DNA from 4 places in the Variovorax sp. J2P1-31 genome. Region 2 is predicted to be linked to each of the others. Evidence: predicted binding sites of a transcription regulator. Region 2 holds the regulator's gene; each other region holds the start of a gene.
The links. Region 2 encodes sigma-54, which starts transcription at its own class of promoters, with help from an activator protein. Its sites were predicted from a motif close to TGGCANGNAANCTGCTTT; they were not measured.
Positions count from the first base shown of each region.

Region 1: a site for sigma-54 is predicted at 1,333-1,350, ahead of QTI20_RS05170 (transglutaminase family protein). Genes of this name have one in related genera too.
Region 3: a site for sigma-54 is predicted at 2,256-2,273, ahead of QTI20_RS28390 (ammonium transporter). Genes of this name have one in related genera too.
Region 4: a site for sigma-54 is predicted at 1,955-1,972, ahead of QTI20_RS26530 (pilin). Genes of this name have one in related genera too.

Region 1 covers NZ_JASZYA010000001.1:1,122,956-1,126,868, forward strand. Annotated here, with positions in the region: gene QTI20_RS05170 (transglutaminase family protein) at 1-1,267, opposite strand, end outside; gene QTI20_RS05175 (DNA internalization-related competence protein ComEC/Rec2) at 1,445-3,850, shown strand.
Region 2 covers NZ_JASZYA010000005.1:182,935-186,847, reverse strand. Annotated here, with positions in the region: gene QTI20_RS29420 (THUMP domain-containing class I SAM-dependent RNA methyltransferase) at 1-1,015, opposite strand, end outside; gene QTI20_RS29415 (RNA polymerase factor sigma-54) at 1,083-2,657, opposite strand; gene lptB (LPS export ABC transporter ATP-binding protein) at 2,811-3,599, opposite strand; gene lptA (lipopolysaccharide transport periplasmic protein LptA) at 3,626-3,913, opposite strand, start outside.
Region 3 covers NZ_JASZYA010000004.1:617,006-620,918, reverse strand. Annotated here, with positions in the region: gene QTI20_RS28400 (amino acid ABC transporter substrate-binding protein) at 1-575, shown strand, start outside; gene QTI20_RS28395 (hypothetical protein) at 585-881, opposite strand; gene QTI20_RS28390 (ammonium transporter) at 904-2,220, opposite strand; gene QTI20_RS28385 (sulfite exporter TauE/SafE family protein) at 2,579-3,337, shown strand; gene mrdA (penicillin-binding protein 2) at 3,334-3,913, opposite strand, start outside.
Region 4 covers NZ_JASZYA010000004.1:224,432-228,344, forward strand. Annotated here, with positions in the region: gene QTI20_RS26520 (pilus assembly protein) at 1-174, shown strand, start outside; gene QTI20_RS26525 (type IV pilin protein) at 156-689, shown strand; gene QTI20_RS26530 (pilin) at 1,395-1,901, opposite strand; gene QTI20_RS26535 (3',5'-cyclic-nucleotide phosphodiesterase) at 2,114-2,920, opposite strand; gene QTI20_RS26540 (CHASE2 domain-containing protein) at 2,933-3,913, opposite strand, start outside.

The DNA of each region.
Region 1 (3,913 bases), on a different contig from region 2:
TGGTGTAGTGGGTGGGCACGCGCTCGTCGGCGAAAAGTTCGGGGTCGTGCCACACCGGCTGGCCGTCGGCGCGCCAGAAGATCGACAGCGCCCAGCGCGGCAGTTGCTCGCCCGGGTACCACTTGCCCTGGCCGAAATGCAGGAAGCCGCCGTCGCCGTATTCGGCGCGCAGCTTCTGCACGAGTTCGGTGGCGTAGCCGCGCTTGGTCGGGCCCAGTGCGTCGGTGTTCCATTCGGCCGCGTCGCGGTCGCCGGTCGCCACGTAGGTCGGCTCGCCGCCCATCGTGAGGCGCACGTCGCCGGCCGCCAGCCGCTTGTCGACGGCCTCGCCCAAGGCCAGCACCTCGGCCCACTGCTCCTCGGTGTAGGGCTTGGTGACGCGCGGCGATTCATGGATGCGCGTGACCACCATCTCGTGGCCGAACTCGACCTCGGCGTCGTCCACCACGCCTTCGATCGGCGCGGCGCTCGAGGGCGTGGGCGTGCAGGCCAGCGGGATGTGGCCTTCGCCGGCCAAGAGGCCCGAGGTCGCATCGAGGCCGATCCAGCCCGCGCCGGGCAGGTAGACCTCGCACCAGGCGTGCAGGTCGGTGAAGTCGACCGTGGTGCCGCTCGGGCCGTCTAGCGCCTTGACGTCGGGCGTGAGCTGGATCAGGTAGCCCGAGACGAAACGCGCGGCCAGGCCCATGTGGCGCAGCAGCTGCACCAGCAGCCAGCCCGAGTCGCGGCAGGAGCCGCTGCCGTTGGTGAGCGTTTCTTCGGGCGTCTGCACGCCGGGCTCCATGCGGATCAGGTAGTTGACGTCCTGCTGCACCTGCTGGTTGATGCCGACCAGGAAGTCGATGGTGCGCTGTTCCTTGCGCTCGATCTTGTCGAGGTAGGCCTGCACCAGCGGCGTGGCCTCGTCGGCCACCAGGTAGGGCGCGAGTTCCTCGGCCTGCGAGGCCGTGTACTTGAAAGGGAAGTTCTCGGCCTGCGGCTCGAGGAAAAAGTCGAAGGGGTTGTAGACCGCCATCTCGACCACCAGGTCGACCGTGACCTTGAACTCGCGCGTCTTCTCGGGAAAGACCAGCCGCGCCTGGTAGTTGGCGAAGGGGTCCTGCTGCCAGTTGACGAAATGCTGCGCGGGTTCGATGCGCAGCGAATACGAGATGACGTTGCTGCGGCAATGGGGCGCCGGACGCAGGCGCACCACCTGCGGGCCGAGCTGCACCGGACGGTCGTACTTGTAGTGGGTGACGTGGTGAAGAGCGGCGTGAATGGACATCAGTGGTTCTCGGAGCGGAGCGAGTGGCGACGTGCCTCAAGTGAGACGCATACTAGCCCACAGGCATAGCAATTTACGCGCCATCAGAGCGTTGAAAGGGAGGCCCTGCCGTATGGAATCGAGAGTGTTTTCGTGGTAGCGCCACGCGAACTGCGCGGCTGGGCGGCCTTCGCCGCCATGGCCGGCGCGATCGCGGGCGCGGCCCTGCAACTGCAGCAGCGCGCGCTGTGGTCCGGGGCAGTCTATGCCGCGCTTGTGACAGCCGCGTTGGCCTGTGGGCTCGCCTGGCGCGTCCGATGGCGCCTGCGCCCCGTCGGCCGGCGCGGGCTCGCGGCCCTGCTGCTGATCGGCCTGGCCTTCGGCGCCGGCCTCACCGGCTGGCGTGCGGCGGTATTCACCGCGCAGGCGCTGGACCCGGCCCTGGAAGGCCGCGACCTGCAGGTCACTGGCGTGGTCGCGCAGATGCCGCAGCGCGACGAGGGCGGCACGCGTTTCCGCTTCGATGTCGAGTCGGCGCGCTCGCTGGAACCTGCGGGCGGCGCCGTGCAATTGCCGCCGCGCCTGGCGCTGGGCTGGTACGCCGAGGGCACGGGACTCTGGGCCCGCGCGACGCCCGCTGCGGATGCCGCCCCCCTTCGTCGCCCCGAGCCCCTGCACGCCGGCGAGCGCTGGCAGCTCACCGTGCGGCTCAAGGCGCCGCACGGCAACCTCAACCCCAAGGGCTTCGACCAGGAACTGCAGCTGTGGGAGCAGGGCGTGCAGGCGACCGGCTATGTGCGCGCCGGCGCCCAGGATGCAGCGCCCGCACGCCTCGGCGATACGTGGCGCCATCCGGTCGAGCGCGCGCGCGAAGCCGTTCGCGATGCGGCCTTCGCGCGCATCGCCGACCGGCGCACGGCCGGCGTGATCGCCGCGCTGGTGACCGGCGACCAGAGCGCGATCGACCGTGTCGACTGGGACATCTACCGCGCCACCGGCGTCGCGCACCTGGTGTCGATCTCGGGGCTCCACATCACCATGTTCGCCTGGCTCGCGGCGCTGGCCGTGGGGTGGCTGTGGCGCCGCAGCACGCGGCTGATGCTGCGCTGGCCGGCCCAGCAGGCCGCGCTGGTGGGCGGCGTGGCCCTGGCCGGCCTGTATGCCTTGTTCAGTGGCTGGGGCGTGCCCTCGCAGCGCACGGTGCTGATGCTGGCCACGGTGGCGCTGCTGCGCATCGCGGGTCGGCGTTGGCCCTGGCCCTGCGTGTGGCTGCTGGCCTGCGCGGTGGTGGTGATCGCCGACCCCTGGGCGCTGATGCAGGCCGGCTTCTGGCTCAGCTTCGTGGCCGTGGCCGCGCTGTTCGCCACCGATGCGGGCGTGGATGGCGAACAGGCCAAGGGCTGGCGCGCACGCCTGTACCGGCTGGCGCGCGAGCAGGCCGTGGTCACGCTGGCGCTGGCGCCGCTGACCCTGCTGTTGTTCCAGCAGGTGTCGGTGGTGGGCCTGCTGGCCAACGCGCTGGCCATCCCCTGGGTCTCGCTGGTGCTGACGCCGCTGGCCATGCTCGGTGCGGTGGTGCCGTCACTGTGGGACCTGGCGGCCTGGGCGGTGCGCGCGCTGTCGTGGTGGCTCGAGTGGCTGGCGGCCCTGCCGCTGGCCACCGTCTCGCTGCCGGCGCCGCCGCTGTGGGCCGCGGCCGGCGGCGTGCTCGGCGGCGTGCTGCTCGCGATGCGCCTGCCCTGGTCGGCGCGGCTGCTCGGCGTGCCGCTGCTGCTGCCGGTGCTGCTGTGGCAGGTGCCGCGTCCGCCCGCGGGCGAGTTCGACCTGCTGGCCGCCGACGTCGGACAGGGCAATGCGGTGCTGGTGCGCACCGCGACCCACAGCCTGCTCTACGACGCCGGGCCGCGCTACAGCCTCGACAGCGACGCGGGCCAGCGCGTGCTGGTGCCGCTGCTGCGCGCGCTGGGCGAGCGGCTCGACACCGTGGTGCTGAGCCACCGTGACAGCGACCACACCGGCGGCGCGCCGGCCGTGCTCGCGATGCAGCCGCAGGCCGCGCTGCTGAGCTCGATCGAGGCGACCCATCCGCTGCAGGCGCTGCGGCCGGCGCGGCGCTGCCTGGCCGGCCAGCGCTGGCGATGGGACGGCGTTGACTTCGAGCTGCTGCATCCGGTCGAGGCCGACTACGAACGCGTCGCGGCCAAGCCCAACAGCGTGTCCTGCGTGCTGCGCATCGGCAACGGCCGCGCGAGCGTGCTGCTGGCCGGCGACATCGAGCGCGCGCAGGAGGAAGCGCTGGCCGCGCGCGCGGCCGACGGGGCGCTGCGCGTCGACCTGCTGCTGGTCCCGCACCATGGCAGCAAGACCTCGTCGAGCCCGGCCCTGCTCGACGCGGTGCGGCCGCGGCTGGCGCTGGTACAGGCCGGCTACCGCAACCGCTTCGGCCATCCGGCACCGCCGGTGCGCGAGGCCTATGCGGCGCGCGGCACCGCCGTGATCGACAGCCCGCATTGCGGCGCGGCCCGGTGGTCGAGCCGGCAGCCGCAGAGCGTGGGCTGCGAGCGCGCGATGCAGCCGCGCTACTGGCACCACCGGGTGCCCTGAAGCTCCGGGTTTCCCCTGGAAAAGTTTCGCCTGCAGCAACTTCTCGTCATTTGCTTGACGGTT
Region 2 (3,913 bases):
CGGCCTGCTCGCGCGCCCCGATGCGGGCCACGCCGCCGACCTCGATGCGCTCGCCGTAGGGCGGGTTGAGCACGATCACGCCGCCCTGCGGGGCGCCTTCGGGCGGCATGCGCTGCAGGGCGTCGCCGCCGCGGAACTGGATCGCCTCGGCCACGCCCGCGCGCTCGGCGTTGCGCTCGGCGAAGTCGACCATGCGGTGCGACACGTCGCTGCCGAAGATCGGCGGCGAGACGGTCGCGGGCTGGTCGGCGGCCTCGTTCTGGATCGACTCCCAGACGTGCGGCTGGAAGGGCAGCAGCTTCTCGAAGCCGAAGCGCCGCAGCGCGCCGGCCGGGATGCCCAGGCCGATCTGCGCGGCCTCGATGGCGATGGTGCCGCTGCCGCAGCAGGGGTCGTACAGCGGCGCGGCCGACACCGCGCCGGTCTCGGGGTTCCACCAGCCGCTGGCGGCCAGCATGGCCGCGGCCAGCGTCTCCTTGAGCGGCGCGTCGCCCGTGTCCTGGCGCCAGCCGCGCTTGAACAGCGGCTCGCCCGAGGTGTCGATGTAGAGCGTGCAGCTGTCGGTGGTGAGGTGCGCGAACACGCGCACGTCGGGCCGCTGGGTCTCGATGCTGGGGCGCACGCCGTGGGCCTTGGCGCGGAAGCGGTCGGCGATCGCGTCCTTGATGCGCAGCGTGGCGAAGTTCAGGCTGGTCAGCGGGCTGTGCTGGGCCGTGGTCTCGATCTTGAAGGTCTGCTGGGGCGTGAACCAGATCTCCCAGGCCACGCCGCTGGCGATGGCGTAGAGGTCGTTCTCGCTGCGGTAGGGCGCATGCGCGAGCTCGATCAGCACGCGCTGCGCGAGCCGGCTGTAGAGGTTGAGCTTCATCGCGTCGCGCCAGGAGCCGCGCACGAACACGCCGCCGCGCGAGGCCATCAGGTCGTCGCCCGCGAGACCGGTCAGGCCGTGCACCTCCTGGGCAAGAAAGTCCTCGACGCCGGCGGCGCAGGGCAGGAAGAGATGGAGCTGGTTCATGGGGTTCGGGCAGACGGAAGGAAGCCCGCCGATTGTCGCCGCTGGCGCGGCGCGTGCCGCTTCGGGCTCAGAGCGCCTTGCGCAGGCTGGCCGGCGCGATGCGCAGCGCCTCGCGGTACTTGGCCACGGTGCGGCGCGCGCACTCGATGCCCTGCTCCTTGAGCATCTCGGAGATCTGGCTGTCGGACAGCGGCTTCTTGATGTTCTCGGAACCCACGAACTGCTTGATCAGCGCCCGCACCGCGGTGCTCGAGGCGTTGCCGCCGGCCTCGGTGCCCAGCGCCGAGCCGAAGAAATACTTGAGCTCGACCGTGCCGTAGGGCGTGGCCATGTACTTGGCGGTGGTCACGCGGCTGATGGTCGATTCGTGCAGGCCCAGTTCGTCGGCGATCTCGCGCAGCACCAGCGGGCGCATGGCCAGCTCGCCGTGCACGAAGTAGCTCTTCTGCCGCTCGACGATGGCGCTGCTCACGCGCAGGATGGTGTCGAAGCGCTGCTGGATGTTCTTGATGAACCAGCGCGCCTCCTGCAGCCGCTGCGACAGGGCCTGGCTGCCCTCGCCCTTGTGCGACTTGAGCGCGCCGGCATAGATGTCGTGCACCCGCAGGCGCGGCATCACCTCGGGGTTGAGCATCACGCGGAACTTGACGTTCGTGCCCTGCCCGGTGCGCGTCACGATCACGTCGGGCACCACGATGTTGCGCTCGACGTCGACAAATCGACGGCCCGGCTTGGGCTCCAGCGTGGCGATCAGCTGCAGCGCGCTGCGCACCTCTTCCTCGTTGCTGCGCGTGAGCGTGGCCAGGCGCTTGAAGTCGCGCCGCGCCAGCAGCTCCATCGGCTGCTTGCAGATCGCGATGGCGGTCTTGCGCACCTGCGCGATCTCTTCGGACTCGCCGGGCTCGGCCAGCGCGCGCAGCTGGATCGCCAGGCACTCGCCCAGGTCGCGCGCGCCCACGCCGACCGGCTCCAGGCTCTGCAGCAGGCCCAGCGCGACCTGGAAGTGGTGCACCAGGCCGTCGAATTCGTCGTTGTCGTCGCCCGCCAGGCCCGAGGCCAGCGCGGGCAGCGAATCCTCGAGGTAGCCGTCGTCGTTGAGCGACTCGATCAGGAAACGCAGGGCGGCGCGGTCGCTCTCGTTGAGGCGCAGGCTCAGCGCCTGCCGGTGCAGGAAGGACTGCAGCGATTCCTGGCTGCGCGCCAGCTCGGTCGCATCGGCGCGCTCGCTGCCGTCGTTGGGGCCGAGGTTGTTGCTGCTGGCCGGCGCGTCGCCGCCCCACTCGCTGTCGTCGGGCGCCATCTCGACGGTGCCGTCGCCCTCCCAGTCGGGCGCGGCCTCGGTCGCGTCGACCGCCGGCGCGTCGGCCTCGGCGGCGGCGCTGCTGCTGTCGGTGCTGGACGTGGCCGACGGGCCGGGCGTGAAGTCGTCGTCGCGCGGCGGCGGCGCGTCGGCGGCATCGACGCCGAATTCCTCGCGCGGCGCCTCTTCGGCCGTGCGTTCCAAGAAGGGGTTCTCGTCGAGCATCTGCTCGACTTCCTGGCTCAGCTCGAGCGTGGACAACTGCAGCAGCCGGATCGACTGCTGGAGTTGGGGCGTGAGCGCGAGATGCTGCGAGACGCGCAGCGAAAGGCCCTGCTTCATGGAAAAATGGCTCCCCCCCAGGCTGCGCGCTTCGCGCTACGCCAACCCCCTACCGGGGGCGGGCCGGCCGCTTCGGGCGGCCGTGCGCGGCGGCCCCCGCGAAGAAGTTCCGCGTGGATGACGGCCACGTTCATCCTGGACCTCGCCGCATGGTCACATCCGGAAGTGCTCGCCCAGGTACACGCGGCGTACCTCGGCGTTGTCGACGATCTCCGAAGGCGTGCCTTGTGCCAGCACATGCCCGTCGCTGATGATGAACGCGTGATCGCAGATGCCCAGGGTCTCGCGCACGTTGTGATCGGTGATGAGCACGCCGATGCCGCGGCCCTTGAGGAAGCTGACGATGCGCTGGATCTCGATCACCGCGATCGGGTCGATGCCGGCGAAGGGCTCGTCGAGCAGGATGAAGCGCGGCTGCGTGGCCAGTGCGCGGGCGATCTCGACGCGGCGGCGTTCACCGCCCGACAGCGCCAGCGCGGGCGAGTCGCGCAGGTGGTCGACCCGCAGTTCCGCCAGCAGTTCGTTGAGCCGCTGCTCGACACGCGCGCTCGACAGCGGCGCCTGCTTGCCGTTGGCGTCGGGTTCGCGCTGCAGTTCGAGCACGGCCCGCACGTTCTCCTGCACCGTGAGCTTGCGGAAGATCGAGGCTTCCTGCGGCAGGTAGGACAGGCCCATGCGCGCGCGGCGGTGGATCGGCATGTGGGCGATCGGCTCGCCGTCGATGCTGATCTCGCCCGCATCGGCGCGCACCAGGCCCACGATCATGTAGAAGGAGGTGGTCTTGCCGGCGCCGTTGGGGCCCAGCAGGCCCACCACTTCGCCCTTCTGCACGTCGAGCGACACGTCCTTGACGACCTGGCGGCTGCCGTAGCGTTTCTGCAGGCCGCGCACCTGCAGCCGGCTGACCGACGGATCCGCCACGCCGGTCCCGTCGACCGACATCCGCCCGGTGTTGACGCTGCCGTCCGTCACGGGCGGGGTTCCGCATCGAGCGTGGTGCTCGGGCGCAGGCCGCGGCCCGGCGCGGGCGTCGGGGTGGCGGGTGCGGGAGCCGGCGCGGCCGACGATTTGGCGGCCCCGGATGCCGCGGCGCGGGGCGTGAGGATGGTCCGGACCCGGCTGCCCGGGGCACCGGCGGTCACGCTGGCGCCCGGTGCCGCGCTCGCGCCGTTGACGGTGAAGGTGTCCTTGCCCTGGTCGTAGACGATCAACTCGCCGCTGCTCTCGTCGTTGGGCGTGGCGCCGATCAGCCGGCG
Region 3 (3,913 bases), on a different contig from region 2:
ACAACCTGGCGCGCCAGCAGCAGGTGGCCTTCGCCCTCACCACCTACGTGAGCGAGGTGCGCATGGCGACCAAGGTCGACTCGGGCATCACCACGCTCGACCAGCTCGCGGGCCGCAACGTGTCGGCCTCGACCGGCACCACCGCCGTGCAGCTGCTGCGCAAGCGCGAACGCGCGACCAACGCCACCTACAACACCATGCTCGGCAAGGACCACCTCGAGAGCTTCCTGATGCTGGAATCGGGCCGCGCCGACGCCTTCGTGCTCGACGACAACCTGCTCGCCGGCATCATCGCCAACGCCAAGAACCCGACGGCCTACCGCATCGTGGGCGACGCGCTGGGCGCCGAGCCGATCGCGCTGCTGTTCCGCAAGGACGACCCGGCCTTCAAGACCGCGGTCGACGACGCGCTGCGCAAGCTCATGAAGAGCGGCGAGCTGGAGAAGGTCTACACCAAGTGGTTCGTGGCGCCGATCCCGCCGCGCAACACCAGCCTCAACCTGCCGATGAGCCCGGCGCTCAAGCAGCTGATCGCCGAACCCAACGACAAGCCGCTGGAGAGCTACGCCAAGTAAGCCGGGGCTTCAGCGCAGCCCGCCCACGTAGCGCGACGCCGGAGCACCGGGTGCGCCCTGGCGCAGCAGCGTCTCGCGCAGGCGCGCCGCGGCCACGATGGGCGCCATCGCCACCTCCAGCCGGTCGGCGATGGCCGCGAGCTCGGCGTCGTTCTGCTCGACGGCATGGGCGCGCGCGAAGCGCAGCACCTCGATGGCGTAGTCGGCGTTGGCCGCCATCCACTCGGTGTCGGTCACGCGGCCGGTCTTGCGCCGCAGCGCCACGTGCAGCCGCGCCGCGATGGCGATCCGTTCGTTCTCGGTCATTGACGGCCTCCCATGTGATGCTTCATCCGCCGAGGCGCTCCCGGTGCACGCCCAGGTCCAGCCCGAGGGCTTCGGTGTCCTCGCTCACCCGCAGGCCCACGATCACGCGCACCAGCCACAGCACCAGCGCGGTCGCCACGGCGCTGTAGAGCGCCACCGCGCCCACCGCCAGCGCCTGCGTCGCCACGCTGCCGCGCACGCCCGACAGGCGCGCGTCGGCGAACACGCCGGTCAGCAGCGAGCCCACCAGCCCGCCGATGCCGTGCACGCCGAACACGTCGAGCGAATCGTCGGCCCGCAGCAGCTGCTTGAGCGCGGTCGCGCCCCAGTAGCAGGCCAGCCCGGCGATGGCGCCGATCAGCGCCGCCGCGCCGGGCGTGACGAAGCCGGCCGCGGGCGTGATCGCCACCAGGCCGGCCACCAGCCCCGAGCACAGGCCCAGCAGCGAGGGGCTGCGCCGCACCGCCCATTCGCCCAGCATCCAGCTCAGCGCGCCGGCCGAGGCCGCGATGTGGGTGCAGGCCATGGCCAGCCCCGCGCGGCCGTCCGCCGCCAGGGCCGAGCCGGCGTTGAAGCCGAACCAGCCGACCCACAGCAGGCCCGCGCCGACCATGGTGAAAGCCAGGCTGTAGGGCTCGAAGGGCTCGTGACCGTAGCCGCGGCGCGGGCCCAGCACGTAGGCGCAGACCAGGCCGGCGATGCCCGCATTGACGTGCACCACCGAGCCGCCCGCGAAATCGAGCGCGCCCAGCCGCGCCAGCCAGCCGCCCGGCTCCCAGACCCAGTGCGCGATCGGCACGTAGACCACCAGGCTCCAGAGCGCCGCGAACCACAGCACGGCGGCGAAGCGCATGCGCTCGACGAAGGCGCCGATCACCAGCGCCGCGGTGATGACCGCGAAGCTGAGCTGGAACATCGCATAGACCGATTCCGGGATCCGCGGCGCGATGTGGCTCACGGCCAGCGTGCCCGCCTCGTGCAGGTAGTCGAAGCCCGCGAAGCCGAAGCGCGAGCTGCCGCCCAGCCAGGCCGAGCCCGGCGTGAAGGCCAGCGAGTAGCCCAGCGCGAACCACACCAGCGACACCACGGCGGTGATGCCGACCACCGCCGCCATGGTGTTGAGCACGTTCCGGCGCCGCACCATGCCGGCGTAGAACAGCGCGATGCCGGGCAGCGTCATCAGCAGCACCAGCACGGTGGCGGTCATCATCCAGCCGGTGTCGGCCGCGCTGATCGTGGCCTGGGCGACGACCGCCGGGCCGGCCGGGTCCGCCGCGGCGCCGCCGCAGGCCCCCGCCAGCAGGGCTGACAGGCCAACCGCCAGTTTCCGGTGCTTCATGTGCCGCTCGCCTTCGTTGTGGAAACGAAAAACGTCTTGCACGAGCCGTGCCACCGGCCACATCTTGAAACATCCACGGCGGTGCACCCGCCACCAGCGGGTAATTCCCGATGCACTGCCGCGGTGCACCCCCTAAAGTTGCGCCACTCGCAGACGGCACGCCCGTAGCGCGGGGGTACCGAGGAGACAATTTTTCCAGGCGCACGAACGCCGACAACAAGAACAGAGACAAGACCAGGCATTCATCAGAAATGCCGTTGAAGAAATGGAAAAGGCGCCGCTGGTCGGCGCCTTTTCTTTTGGGCGCCACCAGGCGCCGCGCCAGGGCCGCCCCAGGCCCCTGCGACAATCCCGCCCCATGGAAATGCTGGTGCTCACGCTCGGCTCGCTGTTCGCGGGCTTCATCGATTCGATCGTGGGAGGCGGCGGACTGATCCTGGTGCCGGTGCTGTTCAGCGTGTTCCCGGGCGCCGCGCCCGCCACCTTGTTCGGCACCAACAAGAGCGCCTCGGTCTGGGGCACGGCCGCGGCCACGGCCCAGTTCGCGCGCAAGGTCGACCTGCGCTGGCGCGCGCTGGCCGGGGCCGCCGTGCTGGCCTTCGGGGGCTCGCTGCTGGGCGCCTGGACCGTGACCCAGGTCTCGCCCGATTTCCTGCGCAAGCTGCTGCCCTTCATCCTGCTCGCACTGCTGGCCTACACGCTGGCGCGCAAGGACATGGGCCGCCACCACACGCCGCGCTTCAGCGGCCGGGCCGAACTGGCGGCCACCGGCGCGGTCGGGCTGATGCTGGGCTTCTACGACGGCTTCTTCGGGCCCGGCACCGGCAGCTTCTTCGTCTTTTTGTTCGTGCGCTGGCTGGGCTACGACTTCCTCAACGCCTCGGCCTCGGCCAAGCTGCTCAACACCATGACCAACCTGGGCGCGCTGCTGCTGTTCGCGGCCAAAGGCCATGTGTGGTGGCACTACGGCCTGGTGATGGCGGTGGCCAACGTGGCCGGCAGCCTGATCGGCGCGCGCGTGGCGCTGCGGCATGGCGCGGGCTTCGTGCGCGGCGTGTTCCTGTTCGTGGTGAGCGCGCTGATCCTCAAGACCGGCTACGACGCCTTCCTGCGCTAGGGTGCCGCGGCCGGGCCCGAGGGCGCCGGCCAGGCGATCTCGCTCGCCACGCGCGGCTTGCCGATGGGCGCCGTGGCCTTGCCGATGCGCACGGCCGCCATGTCGGCCTCGCTCGGGTACTGGTCCATCAGCCAGTAGTCGAACACGCGGCGCGCGATCGGCGCGGCGGCGCCCGCGCCCCAGCCGGCGTTCTCCACGATCACGGCCAGCGCGATCTTCGGGTCGTTGGCCGGCGCGAAGCCCATGAACAGGGCGTGGTCGCGCTGGTGCTCCTCGAGCGCGCGGGCGTTGTACTTGGTGTTCTGGGCCTGCGTCACGGCCTGCGCGGTGCCGGTCTTGCCGGCCGCGCCGTAGCCGGCACCGGCGAACACGCCGCGCGCGGTGCCGCTGGTGACCACGCTGACCAGGCCATCGCGCACCACCGCCACGTTGGCGGCCGAGAAGCCCAGGTTCTCGGCCGGCGGCTGGATCACCGACTTGACCTGGCCCGTGACCGTGTCGCGCACCGCCAGCGCGAGGTGCGGCTGGTGCCGCACGCCGCCGTCGGCCACGATCGCGGCCGCCTGCGCGAGCTGC
Region 4 (3,913 bases), on a different contig from region 2:
GGTTTGGTGGTTGCCGGTATTGGGCTGAGCGGCGTAGGCTCGCCCTCGATCGTCAGCACGGATACCAAGAAGTATCTGGCTACACAAACCGTAAGCGGCGTCGGGTCCGTCACGCAGGTCAATCCAGGAGCGAATGGCAAGGGCGGGCGACTGACATGGATCAAACTGCGCTGATGCGTAGCCCTTGCGAAAGCAGCAAAATGAAAAAAAATTCTGGCATTCCCGGCTTCTCGAAGCGTTCCCAGATACGCGGCTTTACGCTGATCGAAATGATGATTGTGGTTTCAGTGATCGGAATCTTGAGCGTCATTGCAATTCCATCTTACCGAAACTACATCCAAAAGGCGCGTCGAGTCGACGCCAAAAATGCACTACTAGATATGGCAGCACGGCAAGAACGATATTTCAGCATCAATAACTCATATTCCGGGGATCCTGCGGCCCTTGGATACGCCGTCACTAGCTGGCCTCAGTCGGTGAATTCGAGTGGGGCGAGCTATTACTCTTTGCGCGCGGACGCCACTGCAGCGACTTCAACAGCGCTGCCATCTTTTATTGCAAAGGCGACGCCTGTGGGCTCGCAAACATCAGACTCAACCTGCTACGAATTTCGTTTAAATCAAATGGGCGTGCAGACCAACTTCAATAGCGCAGGCACCGAGATAGCCGCAACATCCAATTGCTGGTAGCCTTTCGACATCAGCTTTACAAAGTAAATTTTGATGTCTTCCCGAGGCAATGAATCACTCCAACGAAATCAGCTCATGGAGCTGTCCTTGCAGGGACTATGTTCGCGCTCAACGTGAAAAGAGAGGGAATTCGATAGGGCATTGTTCGCGATGGCCAAGCTAGAGGACTTCGCGCCTCGAATTGCACTGGACCTCCTGCGACCAATCCAGCGTTACAAGAACGTTGACTGCTTGCTAGAGCTTCAGCCAAACCCTGGAGAATGATGGTCAGAACGGCGGTGGTATCGGCGCAATGCACTGGAGAACGCGCACGTCACAAACCGCGCAGCAACCCCCAAGCAAGCCCTGCGCGGCTGTTCAGGAGGGAGCCAGAATTCTGCCGCCATCCCAGCGGCCTACCAAAGACATCAAGTGACGATGGCCTCGAGCACCATCGTGCGGATGGCGGATCTTCAGTTCGATGCCGGACGCGATCGAGCGATGGTGTAAACACCAATGGCCTGGGCTGGGCGCATCCACATCGAAGTGATGCATCACACATGCCGCTGAAAACGCTAAAGAATTCTGCGAACCTCTGAAGAACCTGCTCGACATCAGCCGACGGAATTCAACAGCCCTGCTAGATCGTTCGTTAGGGAGAAAGAATCCATCGAAAACAAAAAAACTTCCCCACGCAGGGGAAGTTTAAGCATCCATATTTAAGTTTTAGGTCTTGGTGCGGCACTCGCTCGGTGCATACTTGAATTTGGTTTCTGCATCAACGCTGCACTTCCACGTGATGGGGCCAGCCGGCGGCGTCGAAACAGCCAAAGCAGATCCATTGGCTTGAGGCGTGAGGGTAATCGTTACAGCGCCTGCGGAATCGGTCGTAACGACCGTGATAGCGCCGGTTGTGGAGCTCACATCGAGGGTTTTGACATTTTTAGTCGATGCAACCTTTTGATTGGCCGTCGCTGTTGCTGCAGCTGCAGTTGCGGCCACTTCAATTGCTCCAGTCGAAAGGCTAGCGGCTGAGCTAGCCGCATTTTCTGCAACGGTGATTTTCGCACCGGAAGCGAGTACAAGAGCCTCCGATACTCGGCTACGAACCGTGTAATCCTGATAAGCCGGCAGCGCCACAGCAGCCAAGATACCGATGATCGCCACAACGATCATCAACTCGATCAGGGTGAAACCCTTTTGCACGTTGCGTGCGATGGAACGACGGTTCATTTCACTACTCCAGGTTGTTTATGAGGCCGAGAGCGCGTCCCGGTGCCTTCCTATCCGCAGCAAGCATGCCAAGCGGAAATGCGGCCTTCAACCAGGGTTTTGCCGCCAAATCGTTCACGTTTGACTTACAACTCGCGACACAAATGTTGTCCGGCCACAGCCTCTAAGTGACATTTTTTGTCACTAACGACCAAACGCGTCGCTCTCAGTGCTCAAACCACCAACACCCCCGCCGTCTGCAGCCACCGGATGTCTCGCCCCTCCAGCCCGTTCGTGAGCCACCCTGCGGCGAAGGTGTCGATCTGGCTCATGATCTCCGCCGTTTCGGCGGGCTTGGTGTGGGTGATGTAGATGGGGTAGCGCCGGCCCGGGGCGATGTGGGCCAGTTCGTCGGCCAGGCTGGCGGGCGACAGGTGCAGGCTGCGCTGGGCCAGGCCCTGCTCGCGGTTGCTGAAGGCGGTCTCGATCACCAGCATGGCCACGTCGAGCGTGTTCACGCGGGCCCAGAAGGGCGGGTTGCGCTCGGTGTCGCCGCTGAAGACCCAGTAGGGGCCGCCGTCGGCGGTGCGCACGGCATAGCCGCAGGCGGGCACGGTGTGGACGGCGGGCAGCACCTCGATGGCCTTGGGCGAGCGGCTGCCGAGCTGCAGGGTCTGGCCGATCGCGATGTCGTGGAAGCTCACGAAGGGCGACTCGAGGCTGGGGATGCTCGCGAAGTCGGGCCAGATGACGTTGTTGAAGACGTGGGCGCGCAGGGCCTCGATGGTGGCGCGCAGCGCGTGCACCCGCAGCGGCCGGGCGCGAGCGGACGCCACGGCGTCGATCATCAGGGGCAGGGCGGCGATGTGGTCGAGGTGCGAATGGGTCAGCAGCACGTCGTCGATGCCGGCCATTTCCTCGAGCGTGAGGTCGCCGACGCCGGTGCCGGCGTCGACCAGCACATCGTCGTCGACCAGGAAGGAGGTGGTGCGGCAGTCTTTGGCAATCGCGCCGGAGCAGCCCAACACACGCACCTGCATAGGGGACCCTTGTTACTTGGTTTCGAAACGGATGGCGCCGTCCCAGTCCGGGTCTTGGGGCTGCCGCGCCATCGAGGCTAAACGCTTCTCGTAGACCTGGTAAAGGACTTTTTTCGCATCCACCGCGAGCAGGGGGGCCAGCAGTTGGCGGGCTTCGGCCCATTGCTGCGACCGGTAGGCCGCCAGCACCAGCGACCAGCGCTCCAGCTGCGCATGCAGGGCCGGCTCGGCCGCGTCGGCGCGCGCGACGGGCGTGAAAAGGGCGACGGCGCGGGCCTTGCCGCGCACATAGACCCAGTCGAGCTCCTGCCAGAGGAACAGCGAGCTGGCCTGGCGCGTGGCGTCGGTGGCCAGGATCTCGGTGCCGTAGTGGCCGTTGAGGCTCTCGAGGCGGGAAGCCAGGTTCACGGCATCGCCGACCACGGTGTAGCTGCGGCGCACGGCCGAGCCCATGTCGCCGACGCTCATCACGCCGGTGTTCAGGCCGATGCCCACGCTGATCTCGGGCCGTCCGCTGGCACGGTGCGCCAGGTTGATCTGCTGCACGGCGGCCGCCATCTCGATGGCCGCCTGCACCGCCAGCACCGCATGGTCGGGCGCGTCGACCGGCGCCCCCCAGAAGGCCATGACGCAGTCGCCCATGTACTTGTCGACCGTGCCGCGGTGCGCGTTGATGATCGCGGTGAGCCGGCTGAACACGGTGTTGAGGAACACCTGCAGCTCGGTCGGCGCCATGGTTTCCGAGAGCTGCGTGAAGCCGCGCATGTCGCAGAACATCACGGTGAGCTCCTTGCTCTCGGCGCGCATGCTGTAGCGCTCGGGCCGCTCGAGCATCTTGTCGACCAGCTCCGGCGGCACATAGGTGCCGAACAGCCGCGCCAGGCCGCGGCGGGCCCGCGCCTCGACGAAATAGCCCCAGCTCATGTTGAGCACGAAGACCATGCCGATCATCAGCACCGTGGCCGCCAGCGGCAGCACCACGCCGAAGCTGGA